3 regions of the Bacillus sp. C-3-6 genome follow, and region 3 is predicted to be linked to each of the others. Evidence: riboswitches for the same ligand, from Rfam matches in the RefSeq annotation. Region 3 holds a riboswitch; each other region holds the start of a gene.
What was found. A riboswitch is a leader RNA that binds a small molecule or an ion and turns the genes downstream of it on or off. The one in region 3 is predicted to bind S-adenosylmethionine.
Positions count from the first base shown of each region.

Region 1: another riboswitch for S-adenosylmethionine. It lies ahead of ACW0JX_RS15470 (M20 family metallopeptidase); the one in region 3 lies ahead of ACW0JX_RS01795 (methionine ABC transporter ATP-binding protein).
Region 2: another riboswitch for S-adenosylmethionine. It lies ahead of ACW0JX_RS01060 (ABC transporter permease); the one in region 3 lies ahead of ACW0JX_RS01795 (methionine ABC transporter ATP-binding protein).

Region 1 is NZ_CM137247.1:2,998,233-3,005,724, reverse strand. Features, by position in the region: gene ACW0JX_RS15480 (VOC family protein) at 1-275, opposite strand, end outside; gene ACW0JX_RS15475 (AAA domain-containing protein) at 387-2,696, shown strand; SAM riboswitch class I at 2,773-2,874, shown strand; gene ACW0JX_RS15470 (M20 family metallopeptidase) at 2,963-4,168, shown strand; gene ACW0JX_RS15465 (Lrp/AsnC family transcriptional regulator) at 4,335-4,775, opposite strand; gene ACW0JX_RS15460 (SDR family oxidoreductase) at 4,945-5,709, shown strand; gene ACW0JX_RS15455 (TetR/AcrR family transcriptional regulator) at 5,991-6,587, shown strand; gene ACW0JX_RS15450 (MFS transporter) at 6,650-7,492, shown strand, end outside.
Region 2 is NZ_CM137247.1:180,857-188,348, forward strand. Features, by position in the region: gene ACW0JX_RS01040 (multidrug effflux MFS transporter) at 1-229, shown strand, start outside; gene ACW0JX_RS01045 (hypothetical protein) at 263-709, opposite strand; gene ACW0JX_RS01050 (hypothetical protein) at 984-1,487, shown strand; gene ACW0JX_RS01055 (DUF3951 domain-containing protein) at 1,504-1,719, opposite strand; SAM riboswitch class I at 1,889-1,994, shown strand; gene ACW0JX_RS01060 (ABC transporter permease) at 2,131-3,048, shown strand; gene ACW0JX_RS01065 (ABC transporter permease) at 3,066-4,070, shown strand; gene ACW0JX_RS01070 (ABC transporter ATP-binding protein) at 4,027-5,037, shown strand; gene ACW0JX_RS01075 (ABC transporter ATP-binding protein) at 5,034-5,807, shown strand; gene ACW0JX_RS01080 (peptide ABC transporter substrate-binding protein) at 5,821-7,431, shown strand; gene ACW0JX_RS01085 (YusW family protein) at 7,456-7,492, opposite strand, start outside.
Region 3 is NZ_CM137247.1:331,862-339,353, reverse strand. Features, by position in the region: gene ACW0JX_RS01830 (YiaA/YiaB family inner membrane protein) at 1-58, opposite strand, end outside; gene ACW0JX_RS01825 (MarR family winged helix-turn-helix transcriptional regulator) at 290-772, shown strand; gene ACW0JX_RS01820 (ArsA family ATPase) at 849-2,030, shown strand; gene ACW0JX_RS01815 (DUF3926 domain-containing protein) at 2,023-2,214, shown strand; gene ACW0JX_RS01810 (HXXEE domain-containing protein) at 2,276-2,743, shown strand; gene ACW0JX_RS01805 (MetQ/NlpA family ABC transporter substrate-binding protein) at 2,908-3,762, opposite strand; gene ACW0JX_RS01800 (methionine ABC transporter permease) at 3,784-4,449, opposite strand; gene ACW0JX_RS01795 (methionine ABC transporter ATP-binding protein) at 4,439-5,458, opposite strand; SAM riboswitch class I at 5,582-5,687, opposite strand; gene ACW0JX_RS01790 (cysteine hydrolase family protein) at 5,930-6,475, shown strand; gene pruA (L-glutamate gamma-semialdehyde dehydrogenase) at 6,746-7,492, opposite strand, start outside.

The sequences.
Region 1 (7,492 bases), 2.6 Mb from region 3:
TTTTGTATTCTTTCAATTTCATCCTCTAATGAATCTACCTTAAAGCAAATGTGATGTACTTTTCCTTCTGCTGGCAAGGAAGAATTGTAGCCTTCAATGAGTTCGAGTATCGTTTCTTTCGATTCTTCCACACCTAAAAAAGCGAGTTTTAAATCTGGATTCGGGTGCCCCATACGTTTAAGGAGCTGTAAGCCGACTACTTCTTCATAAAATGAGATAGATGCTTCTAAGTTTGCAACCATAAGTCCTACGTGTTCAATTCTTCTAACTGGCATGTAGATTCCTTCTTTCTGAAAATTATATACAATATATTATTGAAAATTAAGAAAATAAGCAAGATAAAAACCTTACAAATTTTAGCGTGTTGTATGGTATAGTGAGAAAGTATGTTTGGGGAGAAGGAAGGAGATTATACGATGAATACAACTACTCAAACTCCTTCATTATCAGAAACGATGAAAGAGTGGCATTATGCATTAGCATATGAAATTAAACATTGGAAAACGATAGGTGGTAGTAAAATTTCTATCATGAACGGTCGTTTTTTATATACAGATTATGAGAATACAGTGTATATATTTCAGCTTATTTCGGAAGTAAGCTTACCTGAAGGTTCACCAATTCGAATTGAGTTCGATGGTGAGGAAGCGACAGGAGAAGTATTATCTGTACATGGATTAGAAATAGAACTGAAATTAAATGATTATATACAAGGTGAAATAAGAGAAGCGGTTTTATACAGTGAACCGTGGCAACTTTTAGAGCAACTGCAAGAGCGATTGAAAGAAGCACGTAAAGATAAGCTGAAACGTAATCGTATAAAGCGTCTTGTTGATGGGACGAGCAGTCCGAAACATATTGAGAAGATGAAAAATCCGAAAAATGAACTGGCATATCGTTCGTTTTATAATCCGACAACGTACGTATGGGGACCGCCGGGAACAGGGAAGTCTTACAATTTATCACGTATTATTTCGGCTCATTATCAAAAAGGAAAATCGGTACTTGTGTTAGCTCATAGTAACGCGGCAGTAGACGTATTAATGAGTGAAGTAACGAAGCAAATTGAAAAGAAAAAGAAATGGACGCCTGGCGAAATTGTTCGTTACGGTTATAGTCAGCATGAACATATACGAAATCATGAAACGTTACTTGCATCTAAGTTAGTTGAAACGACGAACGGATCTTGGGGTGAGGAAAGACTCTATTTAGAAGAGACACGACAAGATCTTCGTGAAAAAATCTTATCGTATAAAGCAACATCTGCTGATAAGAAGCGTATACAAGAGATTGAAAGTGATCTTCGAAAGCAAAAGGCTAAAATTAAAGAAGTAGAAAAAGAGTATATTGAAAATGCGAAAGTAATTGGTGCAACTTTATCGAAATGTGCCATTGATTCACTTATTTATGAGCGTACATTCGATTTAGTTGTCGTAGATGAAGTGAGTATGGCGTTCGTTCCGCAAATCGCATTAGCTGCTTCACTTGGAAAACGTATCGTCGTTTGCGGTGATTTTTTACAATTACCTCCAATTGCGATGGCGAACCATGAACTCGTTCGCAAATGGCTTGGGGAAGATATGTTTTACCATGCTGGGATTGTTGAGTCTGTTAATAAATTAGAAGCACATCCGAACCTGTTTATGCTGCAGGAACAAAGACGTATGCATGCGGATATATCTAAGTTTACAAACTCATTTATTTATAAAAATAGAGTTTATGACCATCCGTCTGTTTCAGAACGTAAAGAACTTGCGCGATTGCAACCGTTCGCAAATGAGGCGAGCGTTTTATTTGATACGAGTCAAATGGGAGCCTTTTCGTTAAAAGACGCTGCTTCTGGTTCACGTTTTAACATTATGTCTGGTTTAGTAGCGATGCAAATGATGTTGATCGGACTGTTAGACGGTGTTCAATCCATTGGTGTTGTGACGCCTTACAGGGCGCAGTCTCGCTTTTTATCGACGTGTATTAGAGAAATGTTGCAGAGAACGAAATATCAAAACATACCAGTTTTAGCGGCGACAGTTCATAAGTTCCAAGGTTCTGAAAGAGATATGATGATCTTTGATACAGTTGACAGTTATCCGCAGGAACGACCTGGCGTATTATTCTTTGATCACAAAAACCATCGCCTCGTCAATGTAGCAGTGACAAGGGCGAGAGGGAAGTTCATTCAATTATCAGATTGCCATTATATGCGTAAAAATCTTTCTAGAAAACAAGCGTTATCGCAATTAACAGCTCATATAGAACGTCATGGAGATGTGTATGATCGCACGACATCAAGACAATTGTGGGAACGGAAAATTTCGAAACGTTTACGCTGGTTTATGGAAATGAATCTTGAAGAGCCGAAAGGGCTATTAAAAGATATTCTAGCCGCAAAACGAAAAATTATTATTTCACTTCCAAGTACAAAACAAGTGGATAAGCGAGTATGGCAAGCGTTAATGCGTACAAATGCACAGATAACAGTTTATAGTGATGGACCAGTTCCACTGAAAAATGTAAAGTTACAAAGACAAAATAAAGCATTCCCGTTTATCGTAATTGATGATGAAATCTTCTGGGCAGGCGCACCGCTCACATCTCAAATGATATTTGAAGGTAGCACGGAATTTCCGTACGTATGTGCAAGACTGCAAGCACCAGAAACAATTGGTGTATTAAAAGGATTTTTAGATATTCGGTAAATTCGGATAGGAATTCCTTGACTTTTACTTGGAATGAACTTAGAATAAAAAATAATTTAATATAATTTTATGAAAATTCTTATCACGAGAGGTGGAGGGACTGGCCCTATGATACCTCGGCAGCGGATTCGTTATGAATACTGTGCCAATTCCAGCAAGGTAACTTGAAAGATAAGAAAGAAGCTCATTTTGACTGTATATACAGAAGCCTCTTTCTATCTTTTAGAAAGAGGCTTTTTTACGTGAAAATAAAAGGAGGAAGAACAATGGGAGCGACAGGAGTAACGTCACAAAGAAAAACAATTGAAGAGAGTATCGAAAGAAATAAGGAAAAGTACATAGAAACAAGTCATGATATTCATGCGAATCCAGAGATTGGTAACCAAGAGTTTTATGCATCTAGAACGTTAAGTTTATTGCTAGGCAGTGCAGGATTTCAGTTGCAGCACAATATAGCTGGACATGAAACGGGATTTATCGCGCGAAAAAGCTCTGGAAAACAAGGACCAGCAATCGCATTTTTAGCGGAGTACGACGCTTTACCAGGACTAGGCCATGCGTGTGGTCACAATTTAATCGGCACAATTAGTGTTGCAGCAGCAATTGCATTATCAGAAACGCTTGAAGAAATTGGCGGGGAAGTTGTTGTGTTTGGTACGCCAGCAGAAGAAGGCGGGCCAAATGGTAGCGCGAAATCAAGTTATGTAAAGGCAGGTTTATTTAAAGACATTGATGCGGCGCTTATGATTCATCCGAGCGGAAAAACAGCGACAACGAGTCCTTCACTAGCAGTCGATCCACTTGATTTTCATTTTTACGGAAAAACAGCTCACGCTGCAGCTTCGCCAGAAGAAGGGATTAACGCATTAGATGCGGTTATTCAGCTTTATAACGGTATTAATGCACTTCGCCAACAACTTCCGTCAGACGTGAGAATTCATGGCGTCATTACAGAGGGAGGAAAAGCACCTAATATTATTCCTGACTATGCCGCAGCAAGATTCTTCATCCGCGCAGCAACGCGAAAAAGATGTGCAGAAGTAACAGAAAAAGTAAAAAACATTGCTGAGGGAGCAGCGTTAGCAACAGGTACAAAAGTAAAAATTCATCAATTCCAAAATGAAATCGATGAATTACTCGTAACAAAAACATATAACGATATCGTAGCGGAAGAACTAGAACTATTAGGTGAAGATGTAAATCGTAAAGAAAGAGTAGGGATCGGTTCAACCGACGCAGGAAACGTAAGTCAAGTCGTACCGACAATTCATCCGTACATTAAAATCGGACCAGATGATTTAATTGCACATACGAATGAATTTAGAGAAGCAGCACGTTCAGAACTTGGAGATAAAGCATTAATTACATCGGCAAAAGCATTAGCAAATACGGCGTATCGATTAATTACGGAAGAAGGGTTGTTAGAGAAGGTGAAGGAGGAGTTTAGAGAGGCGCAGAGGAATCAAGGGTAAGGGGATTAAAGTGCTCTTTTCAAAGAGTAATCTAATTAATAAGTAGAGATACAAAAAGAACATTGAAATATCAATGTTCTTTTTTGTTTACTAGTCATTGATTTTGTTGGTTTTTCTCAAGAAAGAGAAACTTTTACTGTTAGTGAGGATAATACGTATCCCTTTATCAAAACGACAATTTCTCCTCAAATTCACTCTTTAATACTATTAAAGGAGATGACAAGCCAAATTGCATTAAGGAGTCTAAAAATGCAGCGAGGGAATCCATCGAATCGCTCATGACCTTCATCATATAATTAAATTCCCCACTAATTCGAAATAAATCTGTTACTTCAGGAGCTGCATTACAATACTGGATAAAATCAGAGCATTGGCTCGTTTTAAACATGATGAATGCTTGAATGTTTTTATTAATTTTTGCAGGCTCAAATTTCGTTCGATAAGCCGCTATAACTCCTTGATCTTCAAGCTTGTTAATACGTTCTTTTACAGCAGGTTGCGTCATGGATATAATTCGTCCTATTTCTGAAACAGAAATTCTCGCATTTTCATACAACAAGTTCATAATTTTATGATCGATTTCATCCAGTTTTACGGCGTTTTGCATTGTGTAGCCTCCTTATTTTTGTTTTCTAAAGTAAATTACGAATTATAACTATAATATCATAAGCGAATGGACTAAATTACCTATAAATCTATATTTAAAATGATTGGTGTTTACATGAAAATATAAGTATAGGTTTTTATCAAACGGAAATTTAGGAAGGATGGAAAAAATGAAGAATCTTGATGGAAAAGTAGCGTTAGTAACAGGAGCGAGTCGCGGAATTGGCCGTGCGATTGCGATGAGATTGGCGAAAGATGGAGCATTAGTTGCGATTCACTACGGCCGAAATAAAACAGCTGCAGATGAAACGATTAGTGAGATTGAATCTAATGGAGGAAAAGCGTTCTTAATTGAAGCTGAACTCAATTCAATTGATGGTGTCAAAAAGCTAGTAAAACAGTTAAAGAATGAATTACAAATAAAAGTTGGTACATCAGAGATTGATATTTTAGTAAACAATGCAGGGATAGGTACACAAGGAACGATTGAAAATACGACAGAAGAAGTTTTTGATGAAATTATGTCTGTGAATATTAAAGCACCATTCTTTTTAATTCAGCAAACATTACCATTAATACGAGCAGAGGGTCGCATTATTAACATTTCATCAGCTGAAGTAAGGCTTGGTTTTACAGGCTCAATTGCATACGGCTTAAGTAAAGGTGCGCTTAATACGATGACACTGCCTCTAGCTAAACACCTTGGAGAAAGAGGTATAACAGTGAATACAATTATGCCTGGATATACGAAGACAGATATCAATGCAAAATTGCTAGATAATCCAGAAATACGAAATTTTGCTACAAACTCATCTGTGTTCGGGCGAATAGGGCAAGTTGAAGATATTGCAGATGCAGTAGCATTCCTTGCTTCTTCTGATAGCCGCTGGGTAACGGGGCAGATTTTAGATGTTTCTGGTGGGTTTTGTTTATAGGGGCACTACTCCATACCTATCAAGATAATCAAGTAAATTACTAGTTATGAAACGATCCTTGTTTCATAACTAGTAATTTATAGAAAGGTAGGGATGATAAAGAAGTCTATTAAAACGTGATTTTTTCGCTAGGCAATTTGAATAAGGGGGCTATTTTTCATTATTCGTAATCTAAAATAATCAAATTTTATTTTACAGTAACAATAAAACAAAATTATTGACCGCATGGTACAAAAAGGGTATTCTATTCATGTTATCTTTAAAATGAGAGGAGGATACGATTGAATAAACGCGGCAGACCTCGAGAGTTTGATTATTCCTCAATTGTAGATGTTGCAATGAAAACATTTTGGTTAAGAGGATATGAAGGGTGTTCTACACAAGATTTATGCAGTGATACAGGACTTGGAAAAGGAAGTTTATACAATACTTTCGGTAGTAAACATGAACTGTATAAACAAGTATTAGAACGCTACCATGAAATTGGGATTAGGGAACAAAGGAAATTGTTACATACTTCAATTCCAGTTAAAGAACGATTAAGTAATTTTTTTGAATGGGCATTGAAAGAAGACTTTGAGAATATGGATCAAAAAGGATGTTTATTGATTAATGCCAGTATAGAACGTGCTAAAAACGATTTAATGGTACAAGAAATTTTCTCGAAGCATGTTGAACTTCTTAAACAAGCTATTGAAACAGTGATGGAGGAAGGATTGCAAACAGGTGAAATTTCAAAGAAGCAATCAGCTGAGGAATTAGCTAGTCTGCTTTTAAGCAGTTATTACGGATTCCGTGTTCTTAATGTATCGATGCAAAATCGGATGTTGTCTGAACAAGTTATCAAAGGAACAATAGAGTCTATTTGTGGCGCTTAGTGCGCTCTTTTTTCGCACTATTTTTGTACCGATCATTACAATAATGAATAAGGAGTGTTTTTATGCCATCGATTATTTATTTATTAGCTTTAGCAATCTTTTGTATGACTACATCAGAATTTATGGTTGCAGGTATGATGAATGAACTTGCTCTTGCATTCCAGGTTCCTGTATCATCTATTGGGTATTTAATTTCAGCTTATGCAGGAGCAATGGTAATAGGAGGCCCCATTTTAACTGCAATCCTCTTACGAATGCGCAGCAAACAAGCATTATTGTTTTTAATGTTCATATTTTTAATTGGTCAATCGCTCGGAGCTATCGCTTGGAACTATGATATTATGATGATTTCACGTATTATAACTGGTATTGCTTCAGCTTCAGCTTTTGGAGTTGCGATTTCCTTTTCTGCGACATTGGTTCACTCTGATTCAAGGGGAAAAGCTGCATCAATTGTACTTGCAGGTTTAATGTTCGCAACTGTATTAGGTTTACCTATAACGACCGTTATTTCGCAATATTTTGGCTGGCGTATTAGTTTTGGGGCTGTTTCTGTTCTTGTGCTAGTATCAGGGATTATGATTCAACGGTTGTTACCATCCTCTTCAAATAAAGAGCAATTAAATTGGAAAGACGAACTTCTGCGATTTAAGAATATTCATCTTTGGGCAGCGTATATAACAAGTATGTTCATTATTGGTGGTACGTTTGCAGCATTTAGTTATTTCACTCCTATCTTTACAAATGTTACAGGGTTTTCAAGTGCAAGTATTCCATATTTACTTGCTCTCTATGGTAGTGCGACGGTAATTGGGAATATAATAATTGGCAAGTTTGCTGATAAATTTACAATGAAAATACTTACGGGTGGATTAATTATATTAATCATAGCGTTGTCTTTATTT
Region 2 (7,492 bases), 150 kb from region 3:
AAATCAGAAGCAAGCTGCAGGAACAGCGTCAGCTTTATTAGGCTTATTACAGTTCATTTCAGGAGCGCTTGTCGCTCCGCTAGTAGGTATTGGTGGGAGTAATACAGCGTTACCGATGGGTGTTGTTATTGCGCTTTGTGAAGTAGGAGCAGTATTATGTTATCTATTTATGGCCAGAAGAAGTGAGAAGCAGTTTGAACTGCAACAAAGACAAAATTTAGAGGCTTAACAAAAAAGAACTGATTCAAAGGGAATGTTTGAATCAGTTCTTTTTTTCATTTCTTTGAAATACCTCATACATATTATTCATGATCGTATCATATAAAACAGCAAGTTTATCCCACACCCAGCGATTACTATCGACTTCTTTTTCCCCACAGTCGATAATATCGGTATGGTCAGTAATTTTATACGCTTTTTTAACGATAATAGGAGCAATCTTCGGTATACGTGGGATTTCCTTTAAGGTATCTGCAAAGTTTCCAATGTAGACATGACCGATGATTTCGATTGTTAATGATTTATCCGATATATTTAGCACGGTATGAAATTGATTTGTATGTTGTTGTTTTAAATATTGAGCTAACTTAAATGGAGCATGCTTCTTCTTTAATACGCGGCGAAGGCTCTCTGTATTTTCGATATGAAGTGATTTTTCGCGAATAAGGACACGAATATCTTCTCCCATAAAAGGCATTGTGTTGTACATAGATGATTCTCCTTAAAACCTTACATATGTTTGCGTTATGCATATGTAAGTCTAGCATGGTTTGTTCTTTATGTGTGCTTACAGTTTTGTAAGGTGATGTAGTAAAGCATTGCAAAAGTTATTTGTATAAAGTGACGATACTGTGACAAACATGTTGGTATATATATTACGATGTTGTCTTAAGTGTAAAAAGTAGGGCGTTCTCGGTATAATAACAAGTGGAGATAAAAGAAACTATAATGAGTAATAGCTGTAGATAAAAGGAGAAGAAGAGATGAAGAAGGTTTTGGGTATTGCTGTAATGGGAAGTATGATCCTTCTAGTAGGATGTAATGGAAATAAAGATACGAAAGAACCGAAAGAAAAGGTAGAGCAATCTACTGAACAAACAGAAGAGATGAAAGAATACCTTGCAGTACATGAAAAATACGATATAAAAATGAATAAAGAAATTAATAAAGCACTGCAGTTATTTGAAGTGGCAAAAGAAAAGGGCGGTAAGGAAATAACGAATGCTACATATAAAGAAGACGTGCAAAAGGTAACAACGAGCATGTTAGAAGATATTGATCATATACGTAAAGAAATTCGTGTTCCGAAGTCGAAAGAGCAAGAACATGAGGTATATATTGGTTTCTTGAATGAATCAGAACAAGCGATGAAAAAATTACAGAAGTTAGCTAAAGAAGAAGATTCATCGTTGATTCGTGATATAGAAATTAATTTTGCAACAGCATCGACATACTATAAACGTTTTCAAGCAGAAACGAAAAAATAACCTTGCCTGTGCAGGGTTATTTTTTCTTCTTGCCATCTCCGTCTTCATCCTCAGATACTAATATTTTCTGTTCTTCGTGAAATTCGGAAATAGTTTGCCCGGTAATATTATCGAAAGGAGTATAAAAAGAAGTAATACGTTTCTTTTTAATAAAGAGTTTATAGGAGCCGATGATGACAAGTATAACGATTGTTAAGGGTAATCCTATAGTACCAAGAAGTAAGGGGTCCATCTTATAACTCCTTTAACATTATTTCTTTTTATTATAAGCCGAAAACTGTAATTTCGATAAATGAATTAAAAACTGATTTTTCTAAATTTATCCAATTTGATTGACTTTTCAATTTTTCAGAATTATAATTCGAAATATACAATTTGAACCAAATAATAATATAGCAATTTACTTATCCAGAGAGGTAGAGGGACTGGCCCTATGACACCTCAGCAGCGGGTTCTGTAATAGGAACACCGTGCTAATTCCAGCAAGCAAGTCTTGAAAGATAAGTGATGGGCCTTTGTTTGTTAAGCCTTGATCTTATTTTTTAAGATCAAGGCTTTTTGTATTCTAAAAAGAGAAAAGGAAGTAATGGAAAAAGTACATCCATAAAACAAAGTAAATTCATGCGTTTAGGGGGTTATTGAAGTGTATGTAATTAAAAAATTATCGGTTATGGTGTTTACACTATGGGTTATTACGACAGTGACATTTCTAATTATGCATATTATTCCGGGAGATCCATTTTCATCAGATGCAAAAATCTTTCCTGAAGAAGTGATCCAAAACATGAGAGCGAAGTATCACCTTGATGAACCGTTATGGAATCAATATGTTGCTTATTTAGACGGTGTAGTTCATTTTGATTTTGGTGAATCTGTTCAATCAACCGGGCAAGGTGTATCAGAAATTATAACAACTGGCTTTGGTCCATCAGCAATTATTGGTCTACAAGCACTTGTTATTTCATTGTTGGTAGGAATTGCGGCAGGGACATTTGCTGCTCTATATCATGGGAGAGTAATTGACTATAGTGTGAGTTTGCTCGCAATTCTAGGTATTTCTATTCCAAGTTTTATTTTAGCACCACTATTTATACAAGTATTTGCTATCCAATTTGAGTTTTTACCAGTAGCCTCTTGGGGAACATTCGAACATACGGTATTGCCATCCTTTGCATTAGCGTTAGGGCCAATTGCAGTTATTACAAGGTTTGTTCGTTCTAATATGATCGAAGTACTGCAGAGTGATTATATTAAGCTAGCAAGAGCAAAAGGTATACCAATTAAGAAGATTATTATAAGACATGCTCTTCGAAATGCGATTGTTCCAGTACTTACATTTGTGGGACCGTTAATGGCGGGACTTTTAACAGGGACTTTCGTTATTGAAAAAATCTTTTCAATTCCTGGCCTAGGAAAATATTTCGTAGATAGTATTTTTAACCGAGACTATCCGGTGATTATGGGAACAACGATTTTCTATAGTGCATTATTAATTGCTTGTATTTTCATTACAGATATTATTCACCGCATTGTTGATCCGCGTATTCGTTCTATTACATAAGGAGGGGGGATATTTAAATGGGAGCTTATGAAATTAATGAACAGTTATTAACGAAAGAAGAGAAAAAAGAATTAACGATAAATAAAAATCAGCAAACGATTAGCAGAAAGAAAGAAGTGTTTCGTAAGTTTATATCGAATCCAATCGCAGTTTTAGGAACAGTGACGTTATTGCTAATTATTGTTTTCTCGCTTATTGGCGAAAGTTTAACTTCATTTACTGCGAGTGAACAAGTAAAAGAGGCAACAAATTTACCGCCGAGTAGTGAACATTGGTTTGGAACAGATGATCTAGGGAGAGATATTTGGGCACGTACTTGGGCTGGTGGGAAGATTTCACTAACAGTTGGATTAGTAGCAGCTGCCCTCGATATAGGGCTTGGTGTACTGATTGGTGGATTTAGTGGATATGTGAGAGGGCGTAATCGCCTTGGAACGTTAATTGATGAGTGGATTATAAGAGGAATTGAAGTATTATACGGCATCCCATATTTATTAATTGTTATTTTACTATTAATTGTTATGAAACCAGGTCTTTTCACCATTATTATCGCCCTTGCATTAACGGGATGGATTGGAATGGCTCGTCTCATTCGAGCACAAGTATTGTCTTTAAAACAACGAGAGTTTGTTATTGCAGCAGAGCGATTAGGTACATCACATATGAAAATTATATATGGGCATTTAATTCCGAATTTAACAGGGATTATTATCGTAAATTTATCATTTACAATTCCAGCAGCTATTTTTTCAGAATCATTTTTAAGCTTTATAGGACTTGGAGTACAATCACCAGCGGCAAGTTGGGGGACGATGACGAATGATGCACTCGGGACATTATTGAGCGGAGAATGGTGGCAGCTATTTTTCCCGGCAATCATGATTGCACTCATTATGTTCGCATTTAATGCAATTGGTGATGGTTTGCAAGATGCGATTGATCCAAAAATCGTCAAACGGAATCGAAAGGAGAAAAAACATGGCACAAATCTTATCTTTAGAAAACGTAACGTTAGCCGTTGAAAAAGAGAATAGTAAGCAAGCGATTGTGAAACATGTTTCCTTTTCTATTAACGAAGGTGAAATAGTTGCACTTGTAGGAGAAAGTGGTTCAGGAAAAAGTGTCACAGCACAATCCATTATCGGCTTGAATCAAGAATCAATTCATATCGATGATGGAAATATAGCTTTCCAAGCAAAGGAATTAACGAATTTACAAGAGTCAGAATGGAATCAAATTCGCGGAAAAGATATTTCCTTTATATTTCAAGATCCGCTTTCATCTTTAAACCCAACGATGAAGGTAGGCAAACAAATTACAGAAGTAGTTTTGCAACATGAGAAAAAATCGAAAAGAGAAGCAAAGGAAATTGCGATTAACTTGTTAACAGATTTAGGGATACATGAAGCAGAGAAACGCTTTGAACAGTACCCACATCAATTAAGCGGAGGTATGAGGCAGCGTATTTGTTTAGCAATTGCGTTTGCTTGTCATCCAAAGCTTGTAATTGCAGACGAGCCGACAACAGCGTTAGATGTAACGATTCAGAAACAAATTATGGGGCTATTAAAAGAAAGAAAAGAAAAACAAAATACGAGTATTTTATTAATTACACATGATTTGGCACTTGTACGTGAAGTAGCTGATCGAGTAGTTGTTATGTATGGGGGACGTGTCGTTGAAAAAGGAACGATACAGGAGGTAATAGGTTCTCCTAAACATCCATATACGAAAAGTTTATTACAAGCAATTCCGAATATGGATGATTCCGAAAAGGTATTACGTGCTATAGAAGGAACGACACCTTCCATTGAAACATTAAATAGCTTTGGTTGTCCTTTTGTAAATCGTTGTCCAGTAGCGATAAAAGAATGTATTCATCGTTTTCCAGAGAGAACCACATATTCTAAGGAGCATAGTTCACATTGTTGGCAACATGTTCTAGAGCATAATAAAGCGAAATCAAAAGAGAAGGTGAATGCCTCATGACGACAGATTTAATTACTATAAAGCAAGTAACGAAAACGTATGGAAGTAAAAGTAAAGAAATCACAGCGTTAAAAGACATATCACTTTCTATTCCGAAAGGAACAACACTTGGCATTATTGGTGAAAGTGGTTCAGGAAAAACAACACTTGGTAAGCTCATAGCTGGGATTGAGAGCCCAACGTCTGGTGAAATTGATTATAACGGTCAAGTCGTTCACAAGTTGAAGGCAGCTCATAAACGTGATTTCTTACAGAAAGTACAGTTTATTTTTCAAGATTCCACAGCAGCATTAAATCCGCGCTGGAAAGTACACGATAGCGTAACGGAAGGTTATATTTCATTCGGTTTAGGTGATAAAGGATTAAAGGATAAAGTAGCAGGTGATGCGCTAGAACGTGTGGGATTAGATAGACGATATATTGATCGCTATCCGCACGAATTTAGCGGAGGACAACGTCAACGTATCGCTATTGCAAGAGCGCTATTATGTGAGCCAGAAGTATTAATTCTTGATGAACCAATTTCGGCATTAGACGTTTCATTGCAAATTCAAATTGTACATCTGCTGCAAAAGATTCAAAAGGAGCAAGGCTATACATATTTATTTATCGCGCATGATTTGCCGATGGTTCACTATTTATGTGAAAAAGTGGCTGTCTTATATAAAGGAGAACTTGTTGAATTTGGAAATACGGACGAAGTGTTCCGTAATCCACAACATTCTTATACAAAAACATTATTAGCATCAACACCAAAAATTTCAGGTTAAAGGAGAATGTAGGATGAAGAAGTTTTTACTGTTTGTCATTATGACTGTTTTAGCGATTACTTCAGTCGCTTGCGGTAAGAAAGAGACGCAAAAGGCGAGTGCCGGTAAGGGAGAAGGAGATCGATTAGTAACGAATATTAGTAGTGATCCATATACACTTGATTCTGCTATTGCAACAGATAGCACGTCAGGTTATATAATTGGGCAGTTGTTTTCAAGTTTATATACGCAAGATAGTGATGGGAAATATCAAAATGAATTAGCAGAGAAAGAAGAAGTAAATGCTGATGGAACTGAATATACAATCCATTTGAAGAAAGATATTAAATGGTCAGATGGTTCTCCTATTACGGCAAATGATTTTGAATTTGCATGGAAGCGATTATTAAATCCGAAAACGGGTTCTATGAATGCGACAGAAATGTATTTCATTAAAGGGGCAGAGGCATATAATACTGGAAAAGGTGAAGAGGGACAAGTTGGTATTCACGTCGTTGATCCTCAAACATTAAAGGTAACTCTTGAACATCCAGTTGCTTCTATTAAACAAAAATTAGCAAGCTCATTATTTATTCCATTAGCTAAAAAGTCGATTGATGATAATAATAAATTAAAAACAGATCCAAAAGAGTTAATTACGAATGGACCATTCACGTTAAAAGAGTGGAAGCATAACCAGGCTATTACAGTACAAAAAAATAAAGAATACTACGATAAAAAGGTAACTCTAAAAGAAATTGAGTTTCGTATTATTCCAGACTCTAAAACAGCGTATCAATTATTTAAATCAAAAGAATTAGATTTACTAAGTGGTTTACCACAAGAGATGATTGAAAAAGAAAAAGGAAATAAAGAATATAAGCGTGTTGCAGGATTCTCATCTTATATTTATTCGTTTAACGTAGAAAAAGAGCCGTTTACAAATGCGAAGGTACGTAAAGCATTTTCATTAGCGGTTGATCGTAAATTTATCGTTGAAAAATTGTATAAAAATAATGCGCAAGAAGCATATGCATTCGTTCCAGAAGGAGCAAAAACACAAAGTGGTCGTGATTTTCGTAAAGAAAAAGGTGATTATGTTAAATTTGATCCAGCAGAAGCGAAAAAATTACTAGAAGAAGGTATGAAAGAACAAGGGTGGTCTACATTACCTGAAGTAACATTAAAATTCACTACAGATACACAACATAAAAAAGTAGCAGAAGCAATGCAAGAAATGTTTAAGAAAAATCTTGGCGTAGATATTAAATTAGAAAATAAAGAATGGAAGAGTTACATCGACACATACAAGCAAAGTGATTTCCAATTAGCTTATATGGGATGGGGCGCCTCTTTATTAGATCCAATTACTAAACTAGATTTATATGCAGGTGATGGTCCGAATAACTATGCAAAATGGCATAATAAAGAATTTGACGCTTTAGTAAAAGAAGCAAAAGTTGAACAAAACGAAGATAAGCGTTTTGACTTATTGCATAAAGCGGAAGATATTATGTTTACAGATTCACCATTAATCCCAATTATTTTCCCAAGTGCTTCATATTTACAAAAACCATCAGTATCTGGTGTTCAGTTCATTATCGGTTCTAGTCCAGAACTAAGATACGCAAAAATTAAAAAATAAAGAAGTAGGCAATCGCCTACTTCTTTATTTTATTTCTCTTTTGTATTCTTTTTTCGTTCCA
Region 3 (7,492 bases):
CACAAACAAATGAAGTCCATGCTAAAAACGTGAACGCTTGCGTATTACGTCTTCTCATCGTTCTCCCCCTCGTTAGCTGTATACCCATTATAGATAAGTATATTTACCATGATGGATTTTTATGTAAATTCTAGTTTTATATTTATAAATCTATCATAAAAGAATACTATTTTAAAGAAAGTTTTCTGCCTAATCTGAAAAAACAATTAAAATGATTGACATTTATTTCTATTCTGCATAAAATAAAAATAAATATTACGAACCTCGAAATATACGGGAGTGGAATTAATTGTTGCAATATGAACATTTTTTAGACTTACTGCTAGATAACGCCAAGAAACTTTTCTATCCTGAAGAATGGGTAAGCCTTGATTTAACACTTTCCAAAACAGAAGTATTTTGTTTACTTTGGATGGAACGAAATACAGAGATTACAATGACAAAAATTGCTGATCTTCTTGATATACCGATGAGTACAACGACGGGCGTTGTAAATCGCCTTGTAAAAAAGGGATATATTGAACGCTACCGTGATGAAAACGACCGACGTATTGTATTAATTCGGTTAACAGAAACCGGCGTAATGCTCGTTCAAGAAGTAAAACAAAATGCAGCCCATTACTTTAGCTTAGTGACAGAAGCATTGTCAGAAGAAGAAAAAGCATTCTTACTACAAATCTTCCAAAAGATTATGAATCACATTGCTACCTCACAGCAAAAAACAGAAGAAAAGGTTTCTACACCTAAAATGAAAAACATTCCGATTGAATAAAACCCTATCTGGGTTTTTATTCAACCATTTACTTCGACACTCGTAATATTCGACATTCGAAACAAAGGGGATATGAATGATGAGAATTATCTTGTATACAGGTAAAGGCGGCGTAGGAAAAACTAGCATTTCAGCAGCAACAGCACTTCAAAGTGCGAAGCAAGGATTAAAAACTTTAGTAATGAGTACAGATCCTGCTCATAGTTTAGGAGATTCATTTGGTATAATGTTATCTTCTGAGCCATTAGAAATCCGTGAAAATTTATGGGCACAAGAAATTAATACGATTTATGAAATGGAAAAAGGTTGGGGAAAGTTACAGAAATACATTACCTTACTATTCACTTCCAAAGCAGCTGATGATATTACAACAGAAGAATTAACGATGTTTCCTGGTATGGAAGATTTAATTAGCTTACTTCGCGTACTCGATTATTATAAACAAAACACATATGATGTTATCATCATTGATTGCGCTCCAACAGGAGAAACATTAGCAATGCTAAGTTTTCCAGACATGCTCGGCTGGTGGATGGAAAAATTGTTTCCTATTAAAAGAAAAGTTTTAAAAGTCGTTCGTCCTGTAGCTCAACCACTCCTTGGTGTCCCTCTTCCAACCGACGATATTATGGACGAATTAACAAATACACTTGAACAGCTCGGAGAAATGAGAGATATTTTATCAAACCGAGAAGTAACAAGTATCCGCATCGTTGTAAATCCTGAAAAAATGGTCATTAAAGAAGCTCAGCGTAGCTTTACTTATTTAAATTTATACGATTATAACGTAGATGCCATTATGATTAATCGCGTCATCCCTAACACCGTCACCGATCCTTATTTTCAAGCATGGAAAGATACACAAAAGAAATATAAAACATTAATTCAAAATAGTTTTGATCCACTTCCTATTTACGAAGCTCCAATGTTTGAACAAGAAGTTGTTGGTTTACCTATGTTAGAGCGTGTAGGCGATGCTTTATTTAAAACTGATCATTGTCCTACTGAAGTGAAATTTAACGGCCGCACACAATATGTAAGAAAAGATGGCGAGGATTATATTTTCATTCTTTCTATTCCCTTCTCAAACAAAAGTGAACTTTCATTAAATCAAAAAGGTGATGAGCTAATTATTCGAGCTGGCTCTGTGAAACGAAATATTACATTGCCAAAAACGTTAACACACCTTTCTATTCAAGGGGCAAAATTTGAAGAAGATATACTAAACATTCGGTTTGGAGGTGTAGTGCATGCATGAGGAACTACTACGAAGGGTAATTCGTACAAAAGTAAAAGTCGGGATGCATATATTAGAAGAGCTACCTAATCCAATCCAGCAATCAGCTAAGCAAATATTAAATATTTTGCAAGAGGAGCTAGCTGCTTATCCGAAAGAACGAGATCATCATGAAGTTAATTTAAAAAATATCATAATTGAATAACTATCTCTGTATAAAGGGCCTTTTTTAGGCTTTCTATACTTTATTGGAGTGATGTAAGTTGATGAAAAAGCATTCCACTACTATACTCTGGATCATTCCCTTATTATTTTTCATTCATAACCTTGAAGAAGCTTTCCAAATGCCACAATATCTTGCTAATCAATTTTCAATCCGTCTTATAACTAGCCAACAATTTTTCATTGCCATTTCCGTATTAACAATCTTTGTATTACTTATCGTCTTTCTATATCAACTTAACTTCTTGTCTTCTATATGCTGGATTATTTTTATACAAGGGGCCATCTTCTTTAACTCTGTTCAACATATTATTTTGTTTTTCATTTATCGCTCCTATAACCCCGGCGTAATATCAGCATTTTTCATTACTCTCTTTTCTATTTTCTTTTTTTTATCAAAAAAACACTTAATTCATCAAAAGCAATTCGTAATTACACTCCTTTTCAGCTTATTTTCTTATCCCATTATAATTTGGATTACCTTACTGTTCGCTAGCTACTTTCATTCATAAAAAAAGACCAGGAAAACTCCTGGTCCATTACTCTACTTAACAAACATTGGATTCTACGTTATACAAAATTGGAAGGTACAGAATTAGGGTTCGTTTGTTAAGTTTATATGTTGAACGAACTAACAGCGGAGGGGTTCCTTCTGTTAGTCCATTAAACTCAATCATTATTTTACGATTTTTTCAAGCTCCTCTAGTGAAAGATCAACTGAAATTGAACCATCATTTGTTTCTTTTTTAATTGCATCTGTTACTTCTTTTGAATGGTATAATTCAATTACTTTTTTCAGTGTTGGATCATCTTTATCTTTCGTACGAGCTGCAAAAATATTAATATATGGCTTCGCATTTTCATTCTTTGGATCTTCTAAGAAAATAGGATCCTTCGCTGGATCTAATCCAGCTTGACCAGCAACACCGTTATTAATAACTGATGCCGCTACATCTTTTAACACACGAGGTGTTTGCTGTGCGATAACCGGCGTGATTTTTAACTTCTTCGGATTTTCAGCAATGCCGCTTGGATCTCCAAATAAGCCAAAATCTTTTTTAAGCTTTAATACTCCAGCTGCATCAAGAAGTTTTAATGCACGTGCTTGGTTCGTTGGATCGTTTGGAATTGCAATTTCTGAACCATCTGGAATTTCATTTGCCTTCTTATATTTTTCAGAGTATAAACCCATTGGCGCAATTTGTGTTGTACCAACAGCTGTAATATCTAACTTATGCTCTTTTTTAAATTGCTCTAAGAAAGCAATATGCTGAAATGAGTTTAATTCAATATCTCCATCAGCTAAAGCTTTATTTGGAGTTGTATAATCAGAGAACTCCACCAGTTTAATCTTAATCCCTTCTTTTTCAGCTTTTTTCTTCAAAATTTCCCAAGCGTCTCCATCCGTTCCAGTTACACCGACGCGAACTACTTTTTCTTTCGCTCCTGCACCCGTGTCTCCACTTGAGCAGCCACTTAATGCTGAGACGCCTACAATTGCTGATAATGCAAATGCTAAAATTTTCTTCATTTTCTTTTCCTCTCTTCCTTTTTATGATCTACGTAACAAGACTTTCGCAAAGTAGTTTCCTAAATTTTGAGCTATCTGTACGAGAATAATAAGTAAAACAACCGTTACAAACATAACTGATGTATCAAAACGTTGATAACCATATGTCATTGCCAAGTCACCAAGACCGCCACCACCGACAAGCCCAGCAACTGCAGAAAATTCAATTAAACCAACTGTCATAAATGTGACACCTAAGATTAATGGTGCTAACGCTTCTGGTACAAGGATTTCAAAAACAATTCTAATTGGCGAGGCGCCCATTGCTTGCGCTGCTTCAATTACTCCTTTCGGAACGGAAACAAGATTTGTTTCAACCATTCTAGCAATACCAATTGATGCGACTAACGTCATCGGGAAAATTGCTGCTGCTGTTCCAATCGTCGTTCCAATAACGCTTCTCGTTAGTGGACTTAAAGCTACTAAAAAGATAATGAATGGTACCGGACGAATTGTATTAATTATGATGTTAAGAATAGAAAAGACCCATTTATTTTCTAAAAAGTTCCCTTTTCTCGTTACATATAAAAGTAAACCTAGAGGTATACCCAGAATTGTAGCGAATATAAGGGTTACAATTACCATTAAGAGGGTATCCCCCGTCGCATCTAGTATGCGCGGCCAAAATATACTCCAATCAACTCGCATGAGCTTCTACCTCCTTCAGCTGCACTTGCAGTCTTAGATGTTGTAATGCTTTTTGAATTTCCCTCTGCTCACCTTGCAATTCTACAAGCAGATTTCCAAATAGCACATTTTGAAGTTCAATAATATTTCCGTACAGTACATTTACATCGACGTTATAGTTTTTTGCGATATATGATAGTACCGGCTGTCCTGTCTCCTCACCAGTAAATGTTAGACGATAAATTTGACCACCATTTTGAATTTTCGCTAGAACACTTTCTGGTAAATGATCATTAATAACAGAACGTACAAAGTTTTGAGTCGTCTTTGTTTTTGGTTGCGTGAAAACATCGAACAGTTTTCCTTCTTCAATAACTTTTCCCTTCTCCATTACAGCTACACGGTGACAAATTTCTTTCACAACATGCATTTCATGTGTAATAAGAAGGATTGTTAAATTGTATTCTCGATTTACTTTCTTTAATAAGTTTAGAATTTCTGTCGTCGTTTCTGGATCTAAGGCTGATGTTGCCTCATCACATATAAGAATATCTGGCGATGTCGCAAGTGCTCTAGCAATACCAACACGTTGTTTTTGTCCCCCTGATAGCTGTTCTGGATAATAGTTTGCTTTATCTTCTAACCCTACAAACTTCAGCAGTTCATTCACTCGTTCCTTTATCTCGTTCTTTGGCAATTTCGCTAACTTTAATGGATAAGCAATATTCCCAAACACTGTTCTTGAATTAAATAAATTAAAGCTTTGAAAAATCATTCCGATTCTTTGTCTTAGTTTGCGCAATTCTTTCGTCGATAATGATGTAATATCTTTATCATCTATTGCAATCGTTCCTGACGTTGGTCTCTCTAACATATTTACTAAGCGTAATAATGTACTCTTTCCAGCGCCACTAAAACCGATAATGCCAAAAATTTCGCCTTTCTCAACTGATAATGTTACATCCTCCACCGCATGAACAGATCGCCCAGCTGATTCATACACTTTACTTACATTGTTAAAAGAAATCATTTTTTCCCCTCCTATATGCTGTAAAAACTTGAAGTAGAGCTTTCGAGGTAAAATAAAAAGTGCTCTCCTTCTTATCAACCATAAAGATAAGAAGGAGAGCACTTATATGTACTCGTTCACATCTTCTCATCTTCCAAGCCTTTATATGGCTTGCTGGAGTTAGCACGGTATTAAAAAACCCGTTGCTGAGGTATCGTAGGGCCAGTCCCTCCACCTCTCTGGATAAGAATGTATCGATTTAATTGTCATTTAATTAATTCTCATTATAGAACTCAGAATAATAAGAGTCAATACATTTTTTAGAAAAATATTAATTATTCCTTTATTAAAATTTTTAGATGAAAATTCATGAGAAAATAGTAACTTTCAAGGTTATTTAAAATTCTTCTTCCTCATATTTTTAAACAGGAGAATCCTCTCTACGAATTGAATAAATTTATTTGAATATGAAACTCGGAGGCAGATAAATATATGAAAACAGCTCTTTTACTCGTCGATATTCAAAACGATTATTTTCCAAATGGAAAGATGGAATTGCGTAATCCAGTAGAAGCAAGCGAATATGCTAATCAGTTATTACAACACTTTAGAACAAACAGCGAACCTATTTTTCATATCCAACACGTAGCTATAAAAGATGACGCTACTTTTTTCCTACCTAATACAGAAGGTGTACATATTCACGAAAGCGTACGTCCACTTAGAGAAGAAACAGTTATAGTCAAACATTATCCAAATAGCTTCCGAGAAACTAATCTTCTAGAGCAATTACAGCGTTTAGACATTGAACATGTCGTCGTATGCGGGATGATGACTCATATGTGTATTGATGCTACAGTAAGGGCTGCATTTGATTTTGGTTTTCAATGTACCGTTATACACGATGCTTGTGCTACAAAAGACCTTTCTTTTAAGAACGCTACTATACCAGCTGTTTATATTCACAATACAATTTTAGCTAGTTTAAATGGCGTATATGCAAATGTAATAAGCACGAAAGAATTTTTAGCTACATAAAAAAACACTCCTTTCAGTGAGCAAAACCGAAAGGAGTGTTCCTTGTCGAACCATAGATTTTCTTTCAAATTGTATTATACAGGAAATTCTCAAAATGAATACTAAAAAATATGACTAATACGTCAACTTTTCTCATTATTTTATTTCTGTTTACATGTTTATCCCGGTATTAATAGGTTTTAGCTCATTCTCTTCGAACGACGGTAATATATGGGGTTTCAATTTTAAAAGGAGCTCTTCACACTTTGTGAAGAGCTCCTCTACTATTTCTTATAAAGTTTCAGAAGTAGTTTTTGCTTGCATGTGAAGTGCTAAGTAATCAGGTCCACCAGCTTTAGAGTCTGTACCAGACATGTTAAAGCCACCGAATGGTTGGTAACCTACGATTGCACCAGTACATCCACGGTTGAAGTATAAGTTACCAACGTGGAAGTCTTCACGTGCTTTTTCAATATGGTCACGGTTGTTAGTAATAACAGCACCTGTTAAACCGTATTCCGTATTGTTTGCAATTGCAAGTGCATGATCGAAGTCTTTTGCTTTACAGAATGCTACTACTGGTCCGAAGATTTCTTCTTTCATTAAGCGAGCATCTTCTGCAACATCAGCAACGATTGTTGGTTGGATGAACCAGCCTTTAGAATCGTCTCCTTCTCCACCTGCTAAGATTCTACCTTCTTCTTTACCAATTGCAACATAGCTCATTACTTTATCGAATGCAGCTTGGTCATTAACAGGACCCATGTTTGTACCTAATACTGCTGGGTTAGCAACTGTTAATTCTTTTGTTAATTCAACAGCACGATTTAATACGTGATCGTATACATCTTCGTGGATTACTGCACGAGAACATGCAGAACATTTTTGTCCTGAGAATCCGAATGCTGATGCAACGATAGACTTAGCTGCTAATTCAAGATCTGCTTCTTTATCAACAACGATTGTATCTTTACCGCCCATTTCAGCGATAACGCGTTTTAACCAAATTTGGCCTGGGTTTACTTTCGCTGCACGCTC